DNA from 2 places in the Mesorhizobium sp. WSM4845 genome. Region 1 is predicted to be linked to the other one. Evidence: predicted binding sites of a transcription regulator. Region 1 holds the regulator's gene; the other holds the start of a gene.

The links. The regulator PhoB, encoded in region 1, activates phosphate uptake and scavenging genes when phosphate is short. The targets are predictions, from matches to a motif close to TGTCATNNANCTGTCAT.
Region 2: a site for PhoB is predicted at 2,030-2,046, ahead of AC0L2C_RS27365 (alkaline phosphatase D family protein). Genes of this name have one in related genera too.

The regions. Positions count from the first base shown of each region.
Region 1 covers NZ_JBVVQA010000014.1:67,935-86,064, forward strand. The annotation lists gene AC0L2C_RS17365 (hypothetical protein) at 1-311, opposite strand, end outside; gene AC0L2C_RS17370 (ElaB/YgaM/YqjD family protein) at 323-649, opposite strand; gene AC0L2C_RS17375 (Crp/Fnr family transcriptional regulator) at 775-1,551, opposite strand; gene AC0L2C_RS17380 (response regulator) at 1,812-2,132, shown strand; gene AC0L2C_RS17385 (RNA polymerase sigma factor) at 2,185-2,736, opposite strand; gene AC0L2C_RS17390 (NepR family anti-sigma factor) at 2,740-2,943, opposite strand; gene AC0L2C_RS17395 (response regulator) at 3,181-3,975, shown strand; gene AC0L2C_RS17400 (DUF1328 domain-containing protein) at 4,211-4,378, shown strand; gene AC0L2C_RS17405 (sensor histidine kinase) at 4,529-5,608, shown strand; gene AC0L2C_RS17410 (hypothetical protein) at 5,765-5,947, shown strand; gene AC0L2C_RS17415 (hypothetical protein) at 6,152-6,478, shown strand; gene AC0L2C_RS17420 (YMGG-like glycine zipper-containing protein) at 6,560-6,802, shown strand; gene AC0L2C_RS17425 (CHASE domain-containing protein) at 6,927-8,570, opposite strand; gene AC0L2C_RS17430 (ATP-binding cassette domain-containing protein) at 8,684-9,478, opposite strand; gene AC0L2C_RS17435 (sugar ABC transporter permease) at 9,572-10,891, opposite strand; gene xylF (D-xylose ABC transporter substrate-binding protein) at 11,032-12,072, opposite strand; gene AC0L2C_RS17445 (ROK family protein) at 12,339-13,586, shown strand; gene AC0L2C_RS17450 (hypothetical protein) at 13,822-14,205, opposite strand; gene AC0L2C_RS17455 (hypothetical protein) at 14,348-14,599, opposite strand; gene phoB (phosphate regulon transcriptional regulator PhoB) at 14,779-15,468, opposite strand; gene phoU (phosphate signaling complex protein PhoU) at 15,485-16,192, opposite strand; gene pstB (phosphate ABC transporter ATP-binding protein PstB) at 16,228-17,043, opposite strand; gene pstA (phosphate ABC transporter permease PstA) at 17,056-18,130, opposite strand, start outside.
Region 2 covers NZ_JBVVQA010000031.1:21,135-25,616, forward strand. The annotation lists gene AC0L2C_RS27355 (TetR/AcrR family transcriptional regulator) at 1-474, opposite strand, end outside; gene AC0L2C_RS27360 (MFS transporter) at 557-1,840, shown strand; gene AC0L2C_RS27365 (alkaline phosphatase D family protein) at 2,118-3,686, shown strand; gene AC0L2C_RS27370 (hypothetical protein) at 3,961-4,236, opposite strand; gene typA (translational GTPase TypA) at 4,437-4,482, shown strand, end outside.

The DNA of each region.
Region 1 (18,130 bases):
ATGCCGACCGCCTTCATATCGGCATTGCGCCTCCGCGCCCGGCGTCGGGCGCGCGCGCCGGCCGACAGTTGATGGATGAGCAGGAGGAGCCCTGCGATCACCAGGAAGCCGACCCCGAAACCAAGGCAAGCTGCCATCGGCCCATAGCGACCCGCCACCCAGACATAGGCCGCTCCGACGAGGAAACCGAGGCCGCACAGTGCTGCAAGTGCTGCGAACGCATAGACGATCGCAGCCGTGCGCGCGCGGCGCACGGCGGCAACGGCTTCACCCGAGGCGAGGCCCGAGAGTAACGATGCCAGCATTCCCATCTGGGCTGAGACTAGCGGCGTGCGAGAAGCGCAAACAGAAAGCCGACGCCTGCCGCGATTGCCAGCGACGTGACCGGCTTTTCGCGCACGCTCGCCACCACTTGAGCTTCGATATCCTTGGCGTTGCTACGCATATTTTCAAAGGCTGCTTCGCCTTGGGAGCGCAATTGCTCGACCCCTTCCGCAGCAACCCGACGAGCAGCCCCGTAACCGTGTTGGCCGGTCTCGGCCAGCTGTTCGGTGAGTTTCTGAATGTCGACTTTCAGCTGCCTGATGTCTTCTTCAAGGTCCGAATTCGGCCGGCTTTCGTTCGGGGACTTTCCTGCGGCAGTCGCCATTGCTTGACTCCTTGCGTTTGCTCGGGTCGAAACGTTCGACCCACCCCAAGGTTCCGAAATCGGAACAACTGCCATGAAAGGGTGTTTGCGCGGCCGAGTCCAGCCGGCACGTCTCCGCTAGCCGCTCAGATCAGCGGTCGGCGACCTTCGCTCAACCCTTCCCAGCGGGCGAGGTCCTTGAGCCTTTCGTTGTCGACCACCTCGCAGCCGCCGTCGCGCCAGAAGATAAGCTTGCGGTCGATCAGCTTGCGGATCGTCTTGTTGGTGTGGACCAGCGACAGGCCGAGCGTATCGGCGAGGTGCTGCTGAGTGATCGGAATCTGCACGGGCTTCCTGCCGTTCAACCCGACCACCCTGGCGCGAGTGGAGATGGCGCGAGTGGAGATGAAGGCGATGAGATAGGCAGCACGCTCGAGCGCGGTGCGTCTGCCGATACTGAGCAGGTTCTCGTCGAGCATGCGCTCCTCTCGCGCAGCGATCCAGGTGATGTCGTAGGCGAGGCCCGGATGGCTGCGGTAGAGTTCGGGGAGGGCCTCCCGCTCGAAGAGGCAGAGCAGCATCGGCGACAGAGCTTCCACGGAGTGCTGCATTTCGCCCATCAGACTGCCTTGCAGACCAATGAGGTCGCCTGGCATGGAATAATTCAAAATCTGCCGGCGGCCATCCGACAGCAATTTGTAACGGAAGGCCCAACCCGACAGCACTGTATACAGATGGGCACTGCGGCTTCCCTCAACCAGAACCGTGTCGCCCTTCTCGACGGCCAGTTCGCCCTTTTTGAAGCCATTGACGAAGACGAGTTCCTGCTTCTCGAACGCCCGGAACGCCGGCAACGGCCGCAGTGGGCAGTTCTCACATGAATACCGGCGGGCGGACAAGGAACGGCCGTTCTGGCCAGACATTTCAATCCCTCTGCGAAGCCCTCTTCCGGAGGGCGATAGCAAACGTCCTGCAGGCGTCGAGGTTCCGCCATCTGCGGCGGCATGTCTTTTTTAAATGACAGGATGCGAAATAACTTTAAATGACAGGAAGCCAAATAGGGATCATGACTCCTAAAGCCCTTGCGCTCCCTGTTCCCTGCGCCCCACGGAGACATCGCCACGTGCCCCCATTGCTGGACGGATTGCGGATTCTTGTTCTGGAGGATGAATTCCTGATCGCCATGGATGTCGAGCAGCTTTGCCGCGACTATGGCGCCGGCGATGTGGTCGTCGCCCGCGATCTGGCTGAGATCGATCGGCAGAGCATTGCCTCGCGATTCGACGCGGCCATCGTCGACCTCATGCTGGGCGGCACTTCGACACTCGATTTCGCTTCGCGGCTGCACGAATCGGGCGTGCCTTTCGTCTTCGCCTCGGGCCATTCCGACATGGACGAAATCAAGGTGACGTTTCCGGATGTCAGATTGGTCACCAAGCCCTATTCGGGAGACGATCTCGTGGAGGCAGTGGCGTCGGCGTGCGGGCGCGGACCTGTTGTTTGATGTCCCAGAAACCGGAGCCCGATTACAGGGTCCCATTACCGGTGGTGCGTATTCAGGCGGCGTTCGACCCCGTCACCTGAGCCGAGATCGCATCCGGACCAAACTCGTCATCGCCGGAAATCTTCAGGATTTCCTGCAGCCGCGTGCGGGCGCGGCTGACGCGGCTCTTGATCGTTCCGACCGCACAGCCGCAAATTTCGGCGGCTTCCTCGTAGGAAAAGCCCGACGCGCCGATGAGGATGATGGCTTCGCGCTGGTCCTCAGGCAATTGCTCGAGCGCGCTCCGAAAGTCCTTGAGGTCGAGTTGGCCGTGCTGGGCCGGATGGACGGCTAGCCTGGCGGTCATGATGCCGTCGCTGTCCTGCACCTCGCGGCCGCGCTTGCGCATCTGCGAATAGAATTCGTTGCGCAGGATGGTGAACAGCCATGCCTTGAGATTGGTGCCCGGCTCGAAGCTCTCATGCTTGTCCCACGCCTTCACCAGCGTTTCCTGCACCAGATCGTCGGCCTTGTCGGCGTTTTGCGTCAACGACACGGCAAAGGCCCGCAGGCTCGGAATCGAGGCGAGCAGATCCGTCTTGAAGCTCTGGGACACGGCCGCCATGCCTCAATCCTTTTTCCGTGCAGGTGCAGGTTGGGCCTGTTCCAACTGTCTGAGCAATTGGGCGAAGCGATCCGGCACATTGTCGGAGACCAGCTCGTCGTAATATTGTTTGAGTTTGCGGCCGATTTCCGAGTTTGGCCCGAGCGGGTCGCCGGAAGCAGCCCGGCGCCTGTTCGTTGCAGCGCCAGCCGTGTTGTCTTTCCTCATGTCGTCATTTCGCCCTTTGTTCCCAGTACCCTGCCGCCCTTCAATACACGACGCAAAGCAGGCGGCCCCCTCGTCTGGTTGCCAGTCCCGATCTCAAACGCCTTCCGCTTAGATTAGTTCCAAGGCCTCGGAACTTTTTCGGAAAGCCGGCGTTTATGTCTTCAGGGTTTTATTTTCGGGGCTTGTCATCAGCTTGGCCTGCAACCTATGCAATTACGTCAGAGGGAGACGTCTATCATGAGCCTATCCGCAACCATCGCTCCACACCTGCCGTTCCTGCGCCGCTTTTCGCGGGCCGTCTCCGGATCGCAGGAGAGTGGCGACGCGCTGGTCGCCGCGATGCTTGAAGCCATCATCGCCGACGTCGACATCTTTCCGAACGCGTCGAACGACCGCATCGCGCTCTACAAGGTCTTCGCCAGGCTGTTCACCTCGGTCGCCATCCGCGTTCCGCAAGAACACCCGCAGTCGGCGTGGGAACAGCGCGCCGCCGCCAATCTGAACGCGATCTCACCCCGTCCGCGCCAAGCCTTCCTGCTGGTCGCCGTCGAAGGTTTCAGCGAAGACGAGGCGGCGGAGATCCTCGACGTCGACGATCAGGAGTTCTCCGAGCTTCTTGCCGAGGCCAGCAACGAGATTTCCCGCCAGGTGGCAACCGATGTGCTGATCATCGAGGACGAGCCGCTGATCGCCATGGACATCGAGCAAATGGTCGAGAGTCTGGGCCATCGCGTTGTCGGAACGGCGCGTACCCATGCCGAGGCGGTGGCGATGTTCGCCAAGACGCGGCCGAAGATGGTGCTGGCCGACATCCAGCTTGCCGACGGCAGCTCGGGCATCGAAGCGGTCAACGAGATCCTGTCGACCACCCCGGTGCCGGTGATCTTCATCACCGCTTTTCCCGAGCGCCTCCTTACCGGCGAGCGGCCGGAGCCGGCATTCCTCGTCACCAAGCCGTTCAATCCGGAGATGGTCAAGGCCCTGATCAGCCAGGCGCTGTTCTTCGACCGGCATGCGAAAGCCGCTGCATAGGGCCGGGCAGCCCGGCCCTGAGCGCCCCTTTCCACAGTTCCTCTGATCGCCCGTTTTCCACAGATGGTAGAACTGGCCGCTTGCGGCCGGCGACCATCACTTGCAACTCCCTGCGCATGATGGTCCTTCGAGTCAATTCGAGCGGGAAAGCTTTCCAGGGATCGTCTTTTTCGGAAATGCTGGAACAAACGGCAGCGAAAGACGTTTTTGGCATACTATTTGAAGGAGATGGACCATGCTTTACTGGGCCCTCGTATTTCTCGTCGTCGCGATCATTGCAGGCGCTCTTGGCTTCGGCGGTATTGCCGGCACCTCGGCTGGTATAGCGCAGATATTGTTTTTCATCTTTCTCGCGTTCCTGATCATTTCGCTTATTGCGGGCTTGTTCAAACGCGCGTCGTGAACTGCGATCGAACACTGGGAGCCGCACCCCTCAAGCGGTTTCCAGCTACCGCCGGGCGATGTCCTTAGCAGGACGTCGCTCGGCGGACTTCTTTTTGGAACCCAATTTTCCGTCAGCCGTTCAGCCTGCATTGGGCGGGCGAACTGACCGATGCAATCCAGAGTGGGAGACATGAAAGACAGCGGACGGAGCGATGAGATCATTGCTTTGCAGTCCGCTGAGAGTGGAATGCAGCTTGGCCGGGCCCTTCTCCATGCACTGCACAATGCCGGTATTTCGGTTCTCTATCAGGATCGCGAGATGAACACCGTCTGGGCCCGCAACATGCGCCCGCCCTGGATTGCCGACACGGGGATTTCCGGCACGGAGGTTTCCGACACGGGGGGTTCCGACACGGGCGACGGCAACGGCATCCTGCCGCTTGCGCAGGCGGAGCGCATCGGCGCGGCCAAACGCAAGGTCGTCGCATCCGGCAATCCGGAACATCTTGAGCTCAGCATTCCCGCCGACGATGGCGTCCGCTGGTTCCAAATATGGGTAGACGCGGATCATGACGACGGCGGCGCCGTGCAGGGCGTCGTCACCACCATGGTCGAAACGACCGAGCAGAAACGTCGCGAGCAAACCCTGAAGACGCTGCTGCGCGAGGTCAGCCACCGTTCGAAGAACCTTTTGGCCATCATCCAGAGCATCGCCACCCAGACCAGCCGTTATTCGGACACGCTCAGTGATTTCCTGACACGCTTTCGCGGCCGGCTGCAGTCGCTTGCCTCATCGCAGGACCTGGTGACCTCGTCCAACTGGCGGGGAGCGGCATTGCGCGAACTGGTGTCCGGCCAGGTCGGCCGCTATGGAGCCGACCCTGTGCGCAGCCTGCGTTTTCGCGGTGCAAACCCCTACCTCAATCCCAATGCCGCCCTGCATATCGGCTTGGCCATGCACGAACTTGCCGTCAATTCTGTCAGTTATGGCGCTCTGTCGCGAGCCGACGGGTTCGTCGAGGTGACGGCCGACCTGACGGCCGCTGCCGCTGGCGAGACCGCACTGTCGCTGACATGGGCCGAGGCCATCGGAGCCAATGACAATCAGCCCAGCGAGAAGCGCTTTGGCAGCGTCGCGCTTGAGCGCGTCGTGCCTGCGTCGTTGAACGGCACGGCGAAACTTGAAATCAGCGGGGATCGTCTCGAGTACCATCTCGTCGTTCCTCGCAGCAATTTCGAGACGGATTGAAGGGGCAACAGCCGAGCCCGAGGGGGTTGGGCAAGAGCTGGGATTTGATACCGGTCGCGCCGGCTTAACCATCTGTTCACCATAAAGTTCGATGCTGTTTTTCTCAGGCACCACTCCGCATGACGTTTTCGATCGCAGTTGCTGCGCACGGGAGGAATGGCTTTGACGGTTGCCGACATCAACAGGCTGGAACAGGCCGCACGCGTTTCGATGAGCGGGTTTCAGGATCCCGAAGCATCCGCAATGCGGTCGCCCCGTGCTTCCCTGCCGATCCTCGGCCTCGCCGCAATCGGGCTGGCTGCAGTGGTCGTCCTGGCCGCCGCGTTCCAGTTGGTCTAGTGCATGTCACGCAAAGGGATGCCCTCGGGCTTGAACCGAGGGTGTGCAGCGGTTTTGCGATAACAATTTAATGCAAAGCGTCGGACGCAAGTGGCCGGCGGCTCGCGCTTGCCTGATGTCGGCTTGATCTCCAATGGTCGCGCCAGCCGGCATCGCAGGAACTTTGGCGGATGTGGCCCGTTCTATGGCGGGAGGACCGTCGCCATGGAACATATCGCTGCCGTGCTGCTGGTCATCGGCTGTTCGAACACGATGACCGAGTGCCGTGAATTGCCCGTATCGGTGAGCGTTTTCGAAACCGCTCAGGAGTGCACAGCCGCGCGTCCGTTTGCCATGAGCGATGTGCAGGGTCAGGCTCCGCGCATCATTGCCAAATGCCTTTCGGTCGATCCGGCACTTGAGGATGATTACGACCAGATCGTCTGGAACGTGCGCGCAGACGGCACGCTCGACGCTTCCGTGGAGATTTCCGACCTCGAGCTTGCCTCGAGCGGCACGCGTCCGGAAAAAGACTCTCTTAGCCAACAATGAAATCGAACAGGGCAAAACACTTTTTCGCGTGATAAATGACGGGCGGAGCTACAATTGAGGACAAAGGCGAGGAGTGACCCTATGCGGAAGATGATTATTGCCATGGTTGCCGCAATCGCGGTCAGCGGTTGCAGCACCACCGAGCAGGATGTCGGCGTCGGCGCCGGTGTCGGCGCTCTGGCCGGCGGCCTGATTGACGGCGGCAAGGGTGCGCTGGTGGGCGCAGCCATCGGTGCCGGTACCGGCCTGCTGGTGCGCAACCTGCGCAATGGCTATTGCCAGTACCGCGACAACCGTGGCCGTCTGTTTACGGCGCGCTGCTGATCCGTTTCAAACGCAAGAGGCATTGGAAGCGGAGACCGGACGAGCCGGTCTCTGTTTACTTGGACGCTGTATTTGGGACGCTGTATTTGGGCGCCTTCGAAAACGCTCGGTTTGCGGCAGTGTTTCAGTCCGACAGCGGGATCCTGATTTCCACGCTCAACCCGCCATCGTGAAAATCGCGATTGATCGTACCGCGCAATTCGCGCGTCACGTTCAGATCGATCAACTTGGTGCCGAAACCGGTTTTGACAGGTGGCTCGAGCTTCTTCTTGCCGGCTTCGCGCCAGTTGAGAACCAACGTTCGGTCGCTCCTGTGGCCTTCGACCGACCAGTCGACCTTGAGTGACCAGTCGCCGTTCCTGGTAATGGCCGAATTGCCGGTTTCCCCATATTTTAGCGCATTCGTCGCCAGTTCGTGAAAGGTCAGGCCGAGCGCTTGCGTCGTCGTCTCGTCGAGCAACACCTCTGGCCCCGACAATATCCCGTCGGGAAGCTCCTTGCCGAACACCTGGCCAAGCTCGATGCGCAAGAGATCGCCAAGATCGGCCTTCTGCCAGCGCGAGCGCGTCAGCATGTCCTGGGACGCCGCCATCGCTTGCAGCCGGGCCGAAAAAGAGGACGAGAACTCGTGGACGTCGGTGGCGTGCGACGCCGTCTGGCGCGCAATCGCCAGCACCCGCGTGATCGAGTTCTTGATGCGGTGCTTCATCTCCTGCAGCATCAGGTCTTTTTCGAGCAGGCTTTTTTCCGTCGTCTCATGAAGCAGCGAGACCGCGTCATAGGCCCGCTCCTGATAGCGCGCCACCAGCGCGATGGTTCCCGCGAGCAGCAGGCCGAACAGGCCGAGCATCACCGGAATGGCGCGCGAGGACGGTTGCGAGAAGGCGCTTGTCGGCCTGAACAGGACGGTCCATGGACGCCCGGCGATGGTGAGTTCGCGAGAAACCAGCAACCTGTCGCCGAAGCTCGACGCCGGCGGCGTTTCCGACTGGAACAAAAGATGGTCGGCATCCACCTTGCCGTCATAGATTTCGATGTTGACCGGCAGCAACGGCGTCCGGCTGAGCGCGGTCTGGAACAGGTCGCGGGCGCGGAACGCCGCATAAAGCAAGCCTGTTGTCGAGGATCTGGACGCATCGATGCCGTCCGCCGCGGTTTCGATGTTGAGCCGCACGAAGACCAGGAAGCCGGTGAAGGTCTGCGCAGCACCTGTTTCCTGGCCCAGCTGCACGCGCCCGCTCGCGTGCTGCTGGTTGTCGGCCATCGCCCTTTCGATCGCCTCGCGCCGCACCGGTTCGGTGAACATGTCGTAGCCGATGCCGGATTGATTGGAAGGGTCCAGCGGCTCGAACAGCGTGATGGGCGCACGCCATGGCAGCGTTGTCGTGGCCGGATAGATCGCATCGCTGACGCCATAGTCGTGCAGGATGGCACGCTCGACGGCTGCCTCGTCGCCGGCTCTCACCAGCCGGAGAAAGCCGATGCCGCGCAGGCCGGCGAAATTGTCGTTGATACCCAGCGCATCGAAGAACGCCTTGAACTCGCTCCGCGAAATGTCACCATTGCGAGCCTCGAACAGCGCATGTGTCGATCGCAGCAGTGACAGATGCAGGTCGATGCGGCTATCGATCCGGTTGAGGGCGTCGTCCGCCGTCGCCTCGAATTTGATGCGCGCCGCTTCCTGAGTGGCGAAATAGGCGAATCCCGCCATTGTCAGGCTGATCAGCGCGACGGCAATGAACGCGACGATCGGGAAGAACTTCTTCAAATTGCTGCTGCGACCCATGGTTCCCCATCTTATGGGCAAGTCCCCGTGGCAACACAATGGCGCGGCCAAACCATCATGACGGCTGGCATATCACATGACAGGTAGTTGACGCTTCAGGCGGCGATCTTCAGCGCGCCTGGTCCCGGAATGGCGCCGGGCGGGCACTTGCCCAGAATGATCATGCCGAGCACCTCGTCCTGGGTGACGTCGCCGGTGCGCGCCGTTCCAACGACCCGGCCATTCTTCATGACGCAGACGCGGTCGGCAAGCTCGAACACATCGTGGATGTCATGGCTGATCAGGAAGATGCCGATGCCGTCGGCCTTGAGCTGCATGACCAGTTCGCCGACCTGCGCCGTTTCCTGCGGTCCCAGTGCCGCCGTCGGCTCATCCATGATCAGGATGCGGGCGTTGAACAGGATGGCGCGCGCGATCGCCACCGACTGCCGCTGACCGCCCGAAAGCTTGATCACGGGGTCCTTGAAGCGCTGGAAACGGGGATTGAGCCTGCCCATCACCTTGCGCGCCTCGGCCTCCATGGCGCCATCGTCGAGCGTGCCCCAGCCGGTCATCAGCTCGCGGCCGAGGAACAGGTTGGCGGCGGCATCGACATTGTCGGCGAGCGCCAGCGTCTGATAGATCGTCTCGATGCCGTATTTCTTGGCGTCGCGCGGATTGGCGATCGAAGCCTCCTCGCCATTGACGAAGACCTGGCCCGAATCGCGCTTGTAGGCGCCGGACAGGATCTTGATCAGCGTCGACTTTCCCGCGCCGTTGTGGCCGAGCAGCGCCACGACCTCGCCCGGGAAAAGGTCGATCGACGCATCGTCGACGGCGCGAATGCCGCCGAAGGCAATCGAGATGTTGCGCATGTCGATCAGTGGCGTGGGAGCAGTCGTGTCAGCCATGATCGTTCCTTTCCATGGTTTTGCCGAGCATGATGCTGGACCGAGACGGATGTCCACTTTTCGCTGACGCGGACCTTCGGCTCGGGATCATGCTCAGACCCGCTTGCGGTAGACTGTGTCGAGCCAGACGGCGACGACCAGCACGGCGCCGACGACGACGCTCTGAAGCGGCGAATCGATGCCGAGCAACACCATGCCGGACTGCAGCGACTGCATCAGAAGCGCGCCCAGCATGGCGCCGAGCACCGTGCCGGAGCCGCCGGCCAGCGACGTGCCGCCGATGACGGCTGCTGCGATGACCAAGAGTTCGTCCAGCGTGCCCAGCGCATTGGTCGCCGCATTGAGGCGGGCCGAAGCAATTGCCGCGCTGATCGCGGCCAGAACGCCCATGATCATGAACACTTTCATGGTCACCCAGCGCGTGTTGATGCCGGCGAGTTCCGCCGCTTCCGGGTTGCCGCCGATGGCAAAGACGTAGCGGCCGAAACGGGTGCGCCGGGTAATGAAGGTCATGACGATGCCGACTGCGACCGCGATCAGCACCGGTATGGCGATGCCATGGGCGATGAACAGCCCGCCTTCGGGGATGGTGATGCCGTTCCGCTGGGCGTATTGGCGCACGATGCCGATCGGCCAGGGATAGGAATTGGCGATCCAGACGGCGCCGAGGATGGCGGCGCAGGCGACAACACCAAGCAGGCTCTCCGCCCAGACCGGGCGCAACGGAAACTTGAAGCGCTTGCGCTGCGACCGGCCGTTGAGCAGCATCAAGGCGACGGCCACACAGGCGAGAATGCCGACGATCCAGCTCGCGGTCGCCCCAATCGAGCCACGCGGCCCGCCACCCATCAGCTGGAACGTGGCATCGAGCGGCGCGACGGTGCGCCCGCTCGTCATCAGCCACGCCATGCCGCGCCAGATCAGCAGGCCGCCCAGCGTCACGATGAAGGCCGGAACCTCGAGATAGGCGATGATGAAGCCCTGAAGCGCGCCGATCATGAGGCCAAGCGCCACGCCGGCAGCCAGTGCGATGACCCATATCCAGGGATTTCCAAGCTGGAATCCGATGACGCGGATGAGGAATTCTGCCTGCGCAACGCCCATCACCATGCCGATGACGCCTTCGACGGAGCCGACCGAAAGATCGATGTTGCGCATCACGATGACCAGCACCATGCCGGTCGCCATGATCGCGACCGAGGAAGTCTGCACCGACAGGTTCCAGAGATTGCGCGGCGTGAGGAACAGCCCGCCCGACAGGATGTGGATTCCAACCCAGATGATCAGCAGCGCGCCGACCATGCCGAGCATGCGTATGTCGAGCTCGGTCGCCTTGAGGAAGCGGCCGAAGGGGCTGAGCTCGGATTCACGCGCCCGATCAGCAACCGGCGTGTTGGAAGTCGTGTCGGTCATGATGTCCTCCCACCGTTGCCGTCTGCCGCGGATGCCGGAAGCAGCTTAGAAATTACCCGCGAGACGCGGAAAAACAACTCTTTTGAAAAAAACGCCGCGGCGTGAAGCCGCGGCTTTTCAGGTTTTTTGGCGAAGGCGGATCAGTTGCAGACCGGGACGGTGCCCGCCGCCACGCCGGCGCAGACCTCTTCCTGCTTGATCCAGCCGGCGTCGATGACGACGTTGAGATTGTCCCTGGTGATGGCAATCGGCGTCAGGAACAGCGACTTGACGACATTGCCGCCCGGCGTGGTGAAATCCTTGACGCCGGCAATGTCTGTCATCGGCTTGCCGTCGGCCAGCTGCGAGGCGATCTCGGCGGCGTTCTTGCCGAGCTCGCGCGCGTCTTTCCACACCGATACGGTCTGTGTGCCGAGCGCGATACGGTTCAGCGCGGCATGGTCGCCGTCCTGGCCCGAAACCGGGACGGATCCGGCCAGGCCTTGCGCCGTCAGCGCCGCGACGACGCCACCGGCGGTGCCGTCATTGGCGGCAACCACCGCATCGACCTTGTTGTCGTTGGCGGTCAGGAACTGTTCCATGTTCTTCTGGGCGTTGGCGGGAAGCCAGCCGTCCGTATAAGCCTCGCCGACATTCTTGATCTTGCCGCTGTCGATGGCATCCTTGAGCACTTCCATGGAGCCGGCGAACAGGAAATCGGCATTAGGGTCGGCGCCCGAGCCCTTGATGAAGACGTAATTGCCTTCCGGCGCCACCTTGAACACTTCGCGGGCCTGCATGCGGCCGACTTCCTGGTTGTCGAAGGTCAGATAGAAGACGTCCTTGTTCTCGATCAGCCGGTCATAGCCGACGACCGGAATGCCTTCGTCCAGCGCCTTCTGCACCGCCGGACCGATGGCCGAGGCATCCTGCGCAAGGATGATCAGCGCGTTGGCGCCCTGCGAGATCAGGCTTTCGACGTCGGTCAGCTGCTTGCCGGGATTGGACTGTGCGTCAGCGGAGATATATTTGTCGCCGGCGGCCTCGATCGCCGCCTTCATGGCGGCTTCGTCGGTCTTCCAACGCTCTTCCTGGAAGTTCGACCACGAAACGCCAATGACCTTGTCCTTGGCCTGCGCGGCCGACGCGAGCGTCAGCGACATGGCGACCCCCGCCAGAATGGCGGCTGCGAATCTCTTCATGATATTCCTCCCTGCGCCGCGTAGGGCGCGACCAACTGGCCCGAAGGCCGGCACAAAGGCTCTATTTTTTCGAGCCTCGAAAAAATACTGGTCCAACGCCGAACCGCTGTCAACACCAATTCTGATGGATTTTGAGGTCCTGTCGGGCTTTTTTTCGAGGCTCGGAATAAATAATGACAGCCCCTTCTGCTTCTGCCAGTATTTGTCGGCATTACCGACGGCCTTCCGATTCATGAGCGGCCGCGGCGATGAGGAGGAAACAAAAAATGTCGGTGGGAATCCGTCATGACGATCTGCGCCGGCGCAACCGGGCGATGGTGATTTCGGCCGTGCGCCGGGCAGGCCAGCCGTCGCGGACCGAGATCGCCGCGACCACCGGCCTCAGCCATTCGACCATATCCGCGATCTCTGCCGACCTGATCCAGGAAGGCATCCTGGCCGAGAGCAAGGCGAGCGAGACGGTTTCGCTGAAACGCGGCCGGCCGCAGGTCGGCCTCAGCCTCAATCCGCAAGCCGCTGCGGTGTTGGCCGTCGTGTTGTCGCTGAATTTCCTGTCGGTCGCCGTCATCGATTATGCCGGACAAGTGGTCGCCGAGGAACAGCGCCGGCTGGACACGCTGACCATGTCGCGCGACGAGCTGATCGGCGAATGTGTCGCCATCGTCCGGCGCCGGCTCGAAGATCCCGACCTCGATGTCCAAAGCGTCGCCCGCATCGCGCTGGCGATCCAGGGCATCACCGATTCCCACGCGCGCGCCATGTTGTGGTCGCCGATCACGCCGCAGACGAACATCGCCTTCGCCGACATTCTGGAACGCGAGTTCGGCATCCCGGCCATCATGGAGAACGACTGCAACATGATGGCCGTGGCGCTGCGCTGGCGCCACCCGGATCGCTACCGCGACGATTTCATCGCCATCCTGCTCTCGCACGGCATCGGTATGGGGCTGGTGCTGAAGGGCGAGCTGTTCACCGGCACCCACTCCTCGGGCGGCGAATTCGGCCACATGATCCATCGGCCGGGCGGCGCGCTTTGCCGCTGCGGGCGGCGCGGCTGCGTCGAGGCTTATGCCGGCAACTACGCCATCTGGCGCAATGCAAGGCAATTGAGCGAAAACGCCGAGCCGGTCGCCGATGTCAGCGACGCCGAGATGCGGGCACTGGCGGCCCGGGCGCGCGAGATGGACGGACCGGAGCGCGAAGCCTACCGCAAGGCCGGCGAGGCGCTCGGCTTCGGGCTCGGCAGCCTGTTCGCGCTGATCGATCCGGCGCCCGTGGCCATGGTCGGCGCCAGCGCTGCCGCCTTCGACCTGATCGAGCCGGCGCTGCGCGAGGCTATCGCCCAGACCGCCGGCGGCCAGCATTCGGGTTCGATTTCCTTCGACACCGAGCCGAACGAGTTGCCGCTGATCCGCGAAGGCTGCGCCATGCGGGCGCTAAGCTTCGTCGACCAGGAGATTTTCGCGCCGAGCATCCAGGCACGAGCCGGCTCGGTCGGAAAGAACGTGGCTTGAAGGATTCCCGGGTCGCGACTTGGGGTGTGTTGAGATTCAGGTCAGGCCGAGTCGAGAATGGTGGGTTCCGAGAACCGGAGCGGAGCGTACTTTTGGGTACGTCAGCACCGGAAGCGCAGGTATCAGCCGTTCGCAGGCCGGCATCACCTGAACCATCAGCTAGGCCGTGAACTCATAAATGCGGGGATGACCAAGATGGGTGAAATGGGAAGCTGTCCTTAAAGGTTGCGGAGGTTCAGCCGGGGATAGGGGTGCGGAAGCCGTGAGTGTCGCAAAGCTTTTTGGCCCTGCCATCGATTTTGGAGTCACTATCAATTTCTTCGACTTCGACAGCCCCATCTGTCTTATGCGCAAAGAAGAGAATGGAGGTCGACACGCTGCCACCATTCGTAAGCCCACAAAGGTAGACACCCCCACTTTCTCCTATGCGAGCCATCGCGATCCACACTATTGGTTCCGTCGAGATGGCAAGGTGCTTCCGGATTGCAAGCTTCAAGGGAGCTACATCGCTAAGCGTGATGTCGTGGGGAAAGGTTTTCTCGGTGGCATCTTGAGCTAATGCCGAACTAGTCCACGCTCCGACGACAATCCATGCAAGAAGAATTAAACCTCGCGTCATCCGAACTCCACCGGTGCAAGTTGCCTTTGTGATTAGGATGATTGCGAAGGGAAGGTATTCCAAGTCGGAAAGCGTCCGCAATGGATCGCTTTCCGACTGAGGCTTTCATATTGAGGCGGAATCTGATCTCGCTAGGAGGTCGCTATAGCAAGAACCCGGTCATCCATTCCGCGCTGTAGAATCCTGCGGCAAGTATGATAGCGATGGCAACCAGTCCGGTCCAAATACCCCGCATAGCGAAGGGCGACAAAATAGCCATTGCGGGGATACCAACCCGGACCAATGCTGATCTCAGATAGATTTCCTTGTTCGCATAGTTCCAGGAGCCGCCCTCCTCGGTCCCTCCGTCATTCCCCAAGGATAGCACCGCTGCGCAGCCGGTGGTGGCCAGCATGCGGCCGCCTTCGAAGCTTCGAGATAGTCAAGGACGAGCAACAGGAGGAAAACGCAAAGAGATGCTAGGACTGCCATTTCGATGAGGCTCGGCTTGCGGACCATCATGGCCACTACTGTATGTCGCCGCGGTTCCGCTTTCCACCCATGCCGGTCATGCCGAATTTATGAGTTCACGACCTAGTCTTCCCTGATCGCATAGCCCGCGCCGCGGATGGTGCGGATGACATCGGGCATGCGACCATTGTTGACCGCCTTGCGCAACCGGCCGACATGGACGTCCACCGTGCGCTCGTCGATGTAGATCGTCTCGCCCCAGACATTGTCGAGCAACTGGCTGCGCGAGAAGACCCGGCCGGGGTGGCGCATCATGAATTCGAGCAGCCGGAATTCGGTCGGCCCGAGCCGGATCTCGCTCTTCTTGCGATAGACCCTGTGCGATTCACGATCGAGCATGATGTCGCCGACCTTGAGCACGCTGGACAGCACTTCGGGCTTGGCGCGGCGCAGCAGCGCCTTGACTCTGGCCATGAATTCCGGTGTCGAGAACGGCTTGACCAGATAGTCGTCGGCTCCGGTCGAAAGGCCGCGCACCCGGTCGCTCTCCTCGCCGCGCGCGGTCAGCATGATGATCGGCAGCCGCTCGGTTTCGGGGCGCACCCGAAGGCGCCGGCAAAGCTCGATGCCGGAAACCGCCGGCACCATCCAGTCGAGCACCAAAAGATCGGGCACGTTTTCCTGCAGCCGGATTTCGGCCTCGTCGCCGCGCGTCACCACCTCGACCTGATAGCCTTCGGATTCAAGATTGTAACGGAGGAGGACGCCCAGCGGCTCTTCATCCTCCACCACCATGATGCGCGGCGCGATCATCGGCCGGTTACTCCTGTCATGTCGCCAGCGCCGACATCGTCGTTTCGTCGAGCTTCGGGCGATCCGCCGGCAATTGCTGCCCGGTCACGACAAAATAGGCGTTTTCGGCGATGTTGGTGACATGATCGCCGATACGCTCGAGATTCTTGGCGCAGAACAGAAGGTGCGTGCAGGCGGTGATGTTGCGTGGGTCCTCCATCATGTAGGTCAGGAGCTCGCGAAAAACCGCCGTGTATTTCACGTCGATCTTCTGGTCGTCGGCGCGCAGTTCCTTCAACGCGCCGGCATCGCGCGACACATAGTGCTCAACCACGCCGCGCAGCTGCACAAGAACGAGATCCGCCATCGCATCGATACCGTGCGACAGATTCCGCGGCGTCGCGCTCTGCCCGACTGCGCTGACCCGCTTGGCTATGTTCTTGGCCAGATCGCCGATGCGCTCGAGATCGCCGGCCATGCGGATTGCGCCAACCACGGCGCGCAGATCCTGCGCCATCGGCTGCCGTTTGGCGATCAGCGTGATGGCGCTGTCGTCGAGTTCGCGCTGCCGCGCATCCATGATGGCGTCGTCCGAGACGACGCGCTGCGCCATCGCATTGTCCGACGCAAGCAACGCGCGGATCGAGGCCGCGACCATTGCGGCGGCGAGCTCGTCCATGTCGCGGATCAGCCGGTCGATGTGCTCCAGTTCCTCGTCGAAAGATGCGACGGTGTGTTCACCCATGGTGCTGTCCTCGTGTTCGAAATTCGCCGGACCGCTCAGCCGAACCGGCCGGTGATGTAGTCCTGGGTGCGCTTGTCGTCGGGGTTGGTGAACATCTTGTCGGTCGCGCCCTCCTCGACCAGATACCCGAGATGGAACATCGCCGTGCGTTGCGACACGCGCGCCGCCTGCTGCATCGAATGGGTGACGATGACGATCGTATAATTCTGGCGCAGTTCGTCGATCAGTTCCTCGACGCGGGCGGTGGCGATTGGATCGAGCGCCGAACAGGGCTCGTCCATCAGGATCACTTCCGGCGACACGGCGATGGCGCGCGCAATGCAAAGACGCTGCTGCTGTCCGCCGGACAGACCGGTTCCCGACTCGAGTAGGCGATCCTTGACCTCGTTAAACAGGCCGGCCTTCTTCAGGCTCGATTCGACGATGCCGTCCAACTCGGCCTTGCTCCTGGCCAGGCCGTGGATGCGCGGACCGTAGGCGACGTTTTCGTAGATCGACTTCGGAAACGGGTTCGGCTTCTGGAATACCATGCCGACGCGAGCTCGCAGCTCGACGACATCGATTTTCGGATCGTAGACGTCCTCGCCGTCGAGCGTGATCTTGCCGCTCACCCGCGCGATATCGATGGTGTCGTTCATTCGGTTCAGGCAACGCAGGAACGTCGACTTGCCGCAGCCCGATGGCCCGATCAACGCCGTCACCTGATGCTCGCGGACATCGAGATCGACGTCGAACAGAGCTCGCTTCTCGCCGTAGTGAACAGAGACCTTTTCGCCCTTCATCTTGATCGAAGGGGCGTTGGTTGCGCTGCTCAGTTTCTGCTCGACGCCGGCTTCCGTCATGATGTTCATATCCTCTACTCCTTACCAGCGCCGCTCGAAGCGCCTGCGCAGTATCACCGCGATGGCATTCATGATGACCAAAAACACCAGCAAAATCAAAATCGCCGCCGAAGTCTTCTGCTGGAACCCCGCTTCCGGGAAATCCGCCCACATGAAAATCTGCACCGGCAGGATCGTCGCGGGATCGGTGAAGCCGCCGGGAATGTCGACGATGAAGGCGACCATGCCGATCATCAGCAACGGCGCGGTTTCGCCGAGCGCATGCGCCATTCCGAGGATGGTGCCGGTCATGATGCCCGGCATCGCCAGTGGCAGGACGTGATGGAATACGGTCTGGACCTTGGACGCTCCGATGCCAAGCGCCGCCTCGCGGATCGAAGGCGGCACGGCGCGCAGCGAAGCGCGCGAGGCGATAATGATGATCGGCAGGGTCATCAGCGCCAGCACCATGCCGCCGACCACCGGGGCTGAGCGCGGCATGCCGAAGAAATTCAGGAATACGGCAAGTCCAAGCAGGCCGAAGACGATCGAAGGCACCGCCGCCAGATTGTTGATATTCACTTCGATCATCGTCGTCAGCCGGTTCTTGGGCGCAAATTCCTCAAGATAGATCGCCGCTGAAACGCCGATCGGGAAGGCGATTGCGAGGGTTACGATCATGGTCAGGAACGATCCGACGACCGCGCCCCAGACACCAGCCAATTCCGGCTCGCGGCTTGCGCCGGTGAAGAAGAAGATCGAGTTGAACCGGCTTTCGATCAGGCCGGCGCTCTTCAGCGTGTCGAGCCAGACGATCACCTTGTCCGAAATCTTTCGCGATGCTTCCGGCGTCTCGATGACGCGCAGGAATGCCTGGCCGCTCGCGGCGGGCGCCGTGCTGTCCAGCGCCTCGATCACCGTGCCTTTTGCGATCACCGTGCCGTTGGCCGCAGACGACAGCGAGGTCAGCTTGACCGTGCCGCCATTGAACGCGACCAGCAGCGACGACGCGCCGCTCGTCAGCGTAAACATGCCGTTTTCGCCCTCGGTCGCACCATGGCCGCGCGCCAGCGCCAGCATGGCATCGTCGCCGAAGGTCAGATCGATGTCGCCGCTG
Region 2 (4,482 bases), on a different contig from region 1:
CAGCGTCTCGGCGTCGCCGGCACCCATTGCCGCCGCCATGGCGCGCAGGCGTCGGCGCAATTCCTGCTTGTTGGCCTCGCTCACCACGCGGGCCGGGTGGCCACGTTCGGGATATTCGACGGCCGCATTGGTCATGCCGCAGCCGCGATAGTCGGGCTTTTGCGTGCGCTTGCCGATGCGGGTCAGGAAGGCGGCGATCTGCGCGCGCGGATTGCCGGGATGGGCAGCCACCGCCGCGTCGAAGTGGGCCCAGAACTCGAGGTCGTATTGCCGCAGATAGGACGCGGCCAATTCGTCCTTGGACGGAAAGCTGCGATAGAGGCTGGGCTTGGTGACGCCGGCGCGCCGCACGATCTCGTCGACGCCGATCGCCCTGATGCCTTGCCGGTAGAACAGGTCGCGGGCAACGCGAAGGATTTTTTCGCCCGCGCGGGGCCGTTCATCCGCTTTGATCGTTGGCTCAATGCTTTTCATTCTTGGACGTGCCGTTGCCTGCTTGACAATGTTACCGATCGGTACGTATGCTCCCATGCATTGCAACGTACCGGTCAGTAACATGATAGCTCGATCCCGCCCGTTTGGCCAGCGCTATGCTTTCGTCGTGGTGGCCGTCATTTTCCTGTGCCTGCTGATCGCGGCGGGCCTGCGGTCGGCGCCGGCCGTCATGATGCTGCCGCTGGAGGAGAGTTTCGGCTGGCGGCGCGATGTCGTCTCGCTCGCCGCGGCCATCGGCATCTTCCTCTACGGCCTGACCGGGCCGTTTGCCGCGGCACTGATGGAACGGATCGGGCTGCGCCGCACGCTGCTGGCGTCGCTGGTGCTGATGTCGGGCTCGACGGCGCTCAGCCTGTTGATGACCCAGCCCTGGCACCTGCTTCTCACCTGGGGCGTATTCTCCGGCGTCGGTTCCGGCGCGGTCGCCACGGTGCTCGGCGCCACCATCGTCAATCGCTGGTTCAAGACCAATCGCGGCCTGGTGATGGGGCTGATGTCGGCCTCGGCCGCCACCGGCCTGCTGGTGTTCCTGCCGTTGCTCGCCGCGCTCGCCCAGTCGGGCGGCTGGAAGCCTGTCGCCATCGCCATTGCGGTCGCCACCGCCTGCCTGGTGCCGCTGGTCTGGCTGCTGGTGCCGGAACGGCCGTCCGCGATCGGCATGGTGCGCTACGGCGCGGACGTCGACGACGTGCCGCCGGTTCCGCCGGCCTCGCAGGGCAATTTCCTCACCCACACGTTCAGCACGCTGCGTCGTGCCGCCGGCACGCGGGTGTTCTGGTATCTGTTCGCCACCTTCTTCATCTGTGGCTTCACCACCAACGGACTGGTCGGAACGCACCTGATCGCGTTTTGCGGCGACATGGGCATCGGCCAGGTGCAAGCCGCCGGCCTGCTGTCGCTGATGGGCATCTTCGACCTGATCGGCACGACGCTGTCGGGCTGGCTCACCGACCGTTTCGACCCGCGCAAGCTGCTCGGCGTCTATTATGGCATCCGCGGCCTGTCGCTGATCTATCTGCCTTATTCCGGCTTTTCGTCGACCAGCTTGATCATCTTCGCCGTGCTCTACGGATTGGACTGGATCGCCACCGTGCCGCCGACGCTCAGGCTGTCGAACGAGGCGTTCGGCGACCGCAGCGGGCCGATCGTCTTCGGCTGGGTCGTCGCCGGCCATCAGGTGGGTGCAGCGGCGGCCGCCTTCTTCGGCGGCACCATGCGTGAATTGCAGGGCAATTACGAACTTGCCTTCCTCATCGCCGGCATGACGGCAATAGCCGCAGCCTGCATCTCGCTGTTGATCAACACCAGCCGTCCGGCCTTCGAGCCGAACCCGCAGGCGGCTTGAGCTGTGACGGCCGAGCGCTAATCTCCCCCCTTGAGGGAGATGGCCGCGAAGCGGCCAGAGGGGGTCGGTCCGACCGGGCTCGGCCCCTTATCGCCGACGCAGGAGGTTGGCGCTCCACGCGACACGACCCCCTCTGTCGCCTTCGGCGACATCTCCCCCTCGAGGGGGGAGATTCGCCAGCCTGTTGATCGTCAGAAAACCTTCATGGTTTCGAGATGTGCGTGAAACATTGAGGCTGGACCTTGGCGGCGACGTTTAAGCCATCCAGGAGACAGCCATGAACAAGATTTCGCGCCGCGCTTTTGTCACGTCGGCGAGCGCCGCCGGCCTCGTCGGCGTATCGGGCCTCGCGCTTCCCTATTATTCGCGCGCCAATCAGCGGCCCGCCTTCACCCATGGCATCCAGTCGGGCGATGTCGACGCAACCAGTGGCGTGGTGTGGACGCGGACCGACCGCCCTTCGCGCGTCATGTTCGAAGTCTCGTCGACGGAGAATTTCGCCAATCCCTTGCGCCTTGCGCCGCTCGATACGTCGCCGGCCAGCGATTACACCGTAAAGCGGCTGCTCACCGACCTCACCTCCGACCAGGACATCTTCTATCGCATGGTCGCGGCCGATCTTGCCGACATCAACGCCGTCTCCGAGCCGATCGTCGGCCGCTTCCGCACGGCGCCGGCCTCGAAACGCGACATCCGCTTCGCCTGGTCGGGCGATACCGCCGGCCAGGGCTGGGGCATCGACGACACCGGCATGAAGACCTATGCCACGATCGGCAAGCATACGCCCGACTTCTTCCTGCATTCCGGCGACACCATCTATGCCGACGGCCCGATGAAGGACGAGGTCGAGCTGCCCGGCGGCAGCAAGTGGAAGAACAAGGTCCTCATCGACGAAAAGCGCAAGGTTGCCGAGACGCTGGACGAGTACCGCGGCCAGTGGAAGTACAACATGATGGATAAGAACGTGCTGGGGCTAAACGCCATCTGCCCGACCTTCTACCAGTGGGACGATCACGAGGTGGTCAACAACTGGTCGGATTCGAAGAACCTGAGCGCCGATGACCGCTACTCGGAAAAAAACATCCATGTGCTGGCGGCTCGCGCGGCACGTGCCTTCCACGAGATGACGACGATCCGCTACGAGCCGTCGGAACCGGGCCGCGTCTATCGCAAGATCGCCTACGGGCCGCTGCTCGACGTGTTCTTCCTCGACATGCGCTCCTATCGCGGCGCCAACGGTCCTGGCATGCAGGATACGGTGACGCCGCAATCGCGCATCCTCGGCGAACAGCAGATGAAGTGGCTGAAGCGCGAACTGGCAAACTCCAACGCGACCTGGAAAATCATCGCCGCCGACATGCCGCTTGGTCTCGTCGTCTGGAACGACGCCACCAACAAGGCCGGCGCCGAGGCCGTCAGCAATGGCGACAATGGCCCGGCCAAGGGCCGCGAACTGGAAACTGCCGACCTCCTTCGCTACATAAAGAATGCCGGCATCACCAACACCGTCTGGCTGACCGCCGACGTGCACTACACGGCGGCGCATTACTACAATCCCGACAAGGCGCAGTTCCAGGACTTCAATCCGTTCTGGGAATTCGTCTCGGGTCCGCTCCATGCCGGCACCTATGGACCCAATGATTTCGACATGACCTTCGGCCCGGAGCTGAAATTCATCAAGGCGCCAACCGCCGAGCAGGGGCAGAACCTGCCACCCTCGGCCGGCCTGCAGTTCTTCGGCCTCGTCGACATCGATGGCGCCACTGAACAGATGACGGTGCGGCTGATGGATCGCGACGACAATGAACTCTACAAGGTCACGCTCGACCCGGTGCATTCGGCGTGAGGGGACTGGGTCACGTTGTATCAATCCTGGGTGACGTCCCGCTGCCCCTCATTGCCCTGCCGGGCATTTCTCCCCGTAAACGGGGAGAAAGTGGCCCGCATCGAAGATTTCGCTAATCGCGAACGTTGCAGAAGGAGAGCCGACATTTCGCGCAGCGGGCTTCTCCCCGTTTACGGGGAGAAGGTGCCGGCAGGCGGATGGGGGGCTGCGCCGGCGTTGGCAAGACTTCAGGAAGGGTCGATCTGACCTTTCCGACAATGTGCGGAAAGCAGTCCTAATCCGGATAGCAAACGGTCGGAATATTGGGCCAAACAGCGCTGTCGCAGTTGGCGGCCTCCTGCCTTTGCTTGAAGGCGGCGCTGACCGGCCCGGTCACCACCGGGTCGACGCCATCGGGAGCGTCGGCAAACAACTGCTCCGCCGTTCGGGTGTCGGACGGCAGGGCAGGCTCCGTCGACGTCGCGGCCGACTGTGCCACCCCTGCCGCAAGCAGGACGGCGAGCGCAGCCCATGCAAGGATTGGCCGGTATCTGATGCCCGTTTTGCTCATGAAATTTGAACTGTCCCGACCGTGAAAGGTTCCGCTTTGGTTAATAATTCAATTTCACACCAAGACGCTTAAGATTTGGTGACCATCTATTTGGTGGCACGCCTCCTCTTTCGCAATTGCGAAAAACCCTGTATGAGCCGCCCAACCGAAAGAGGCAGCGCCTTTTGGCCTGCTGCCTGCAACGCTCCCGAGACCACAACATGAAAATTCGTAATATCGCGATCATCGCGCACGTCGACCATGGGA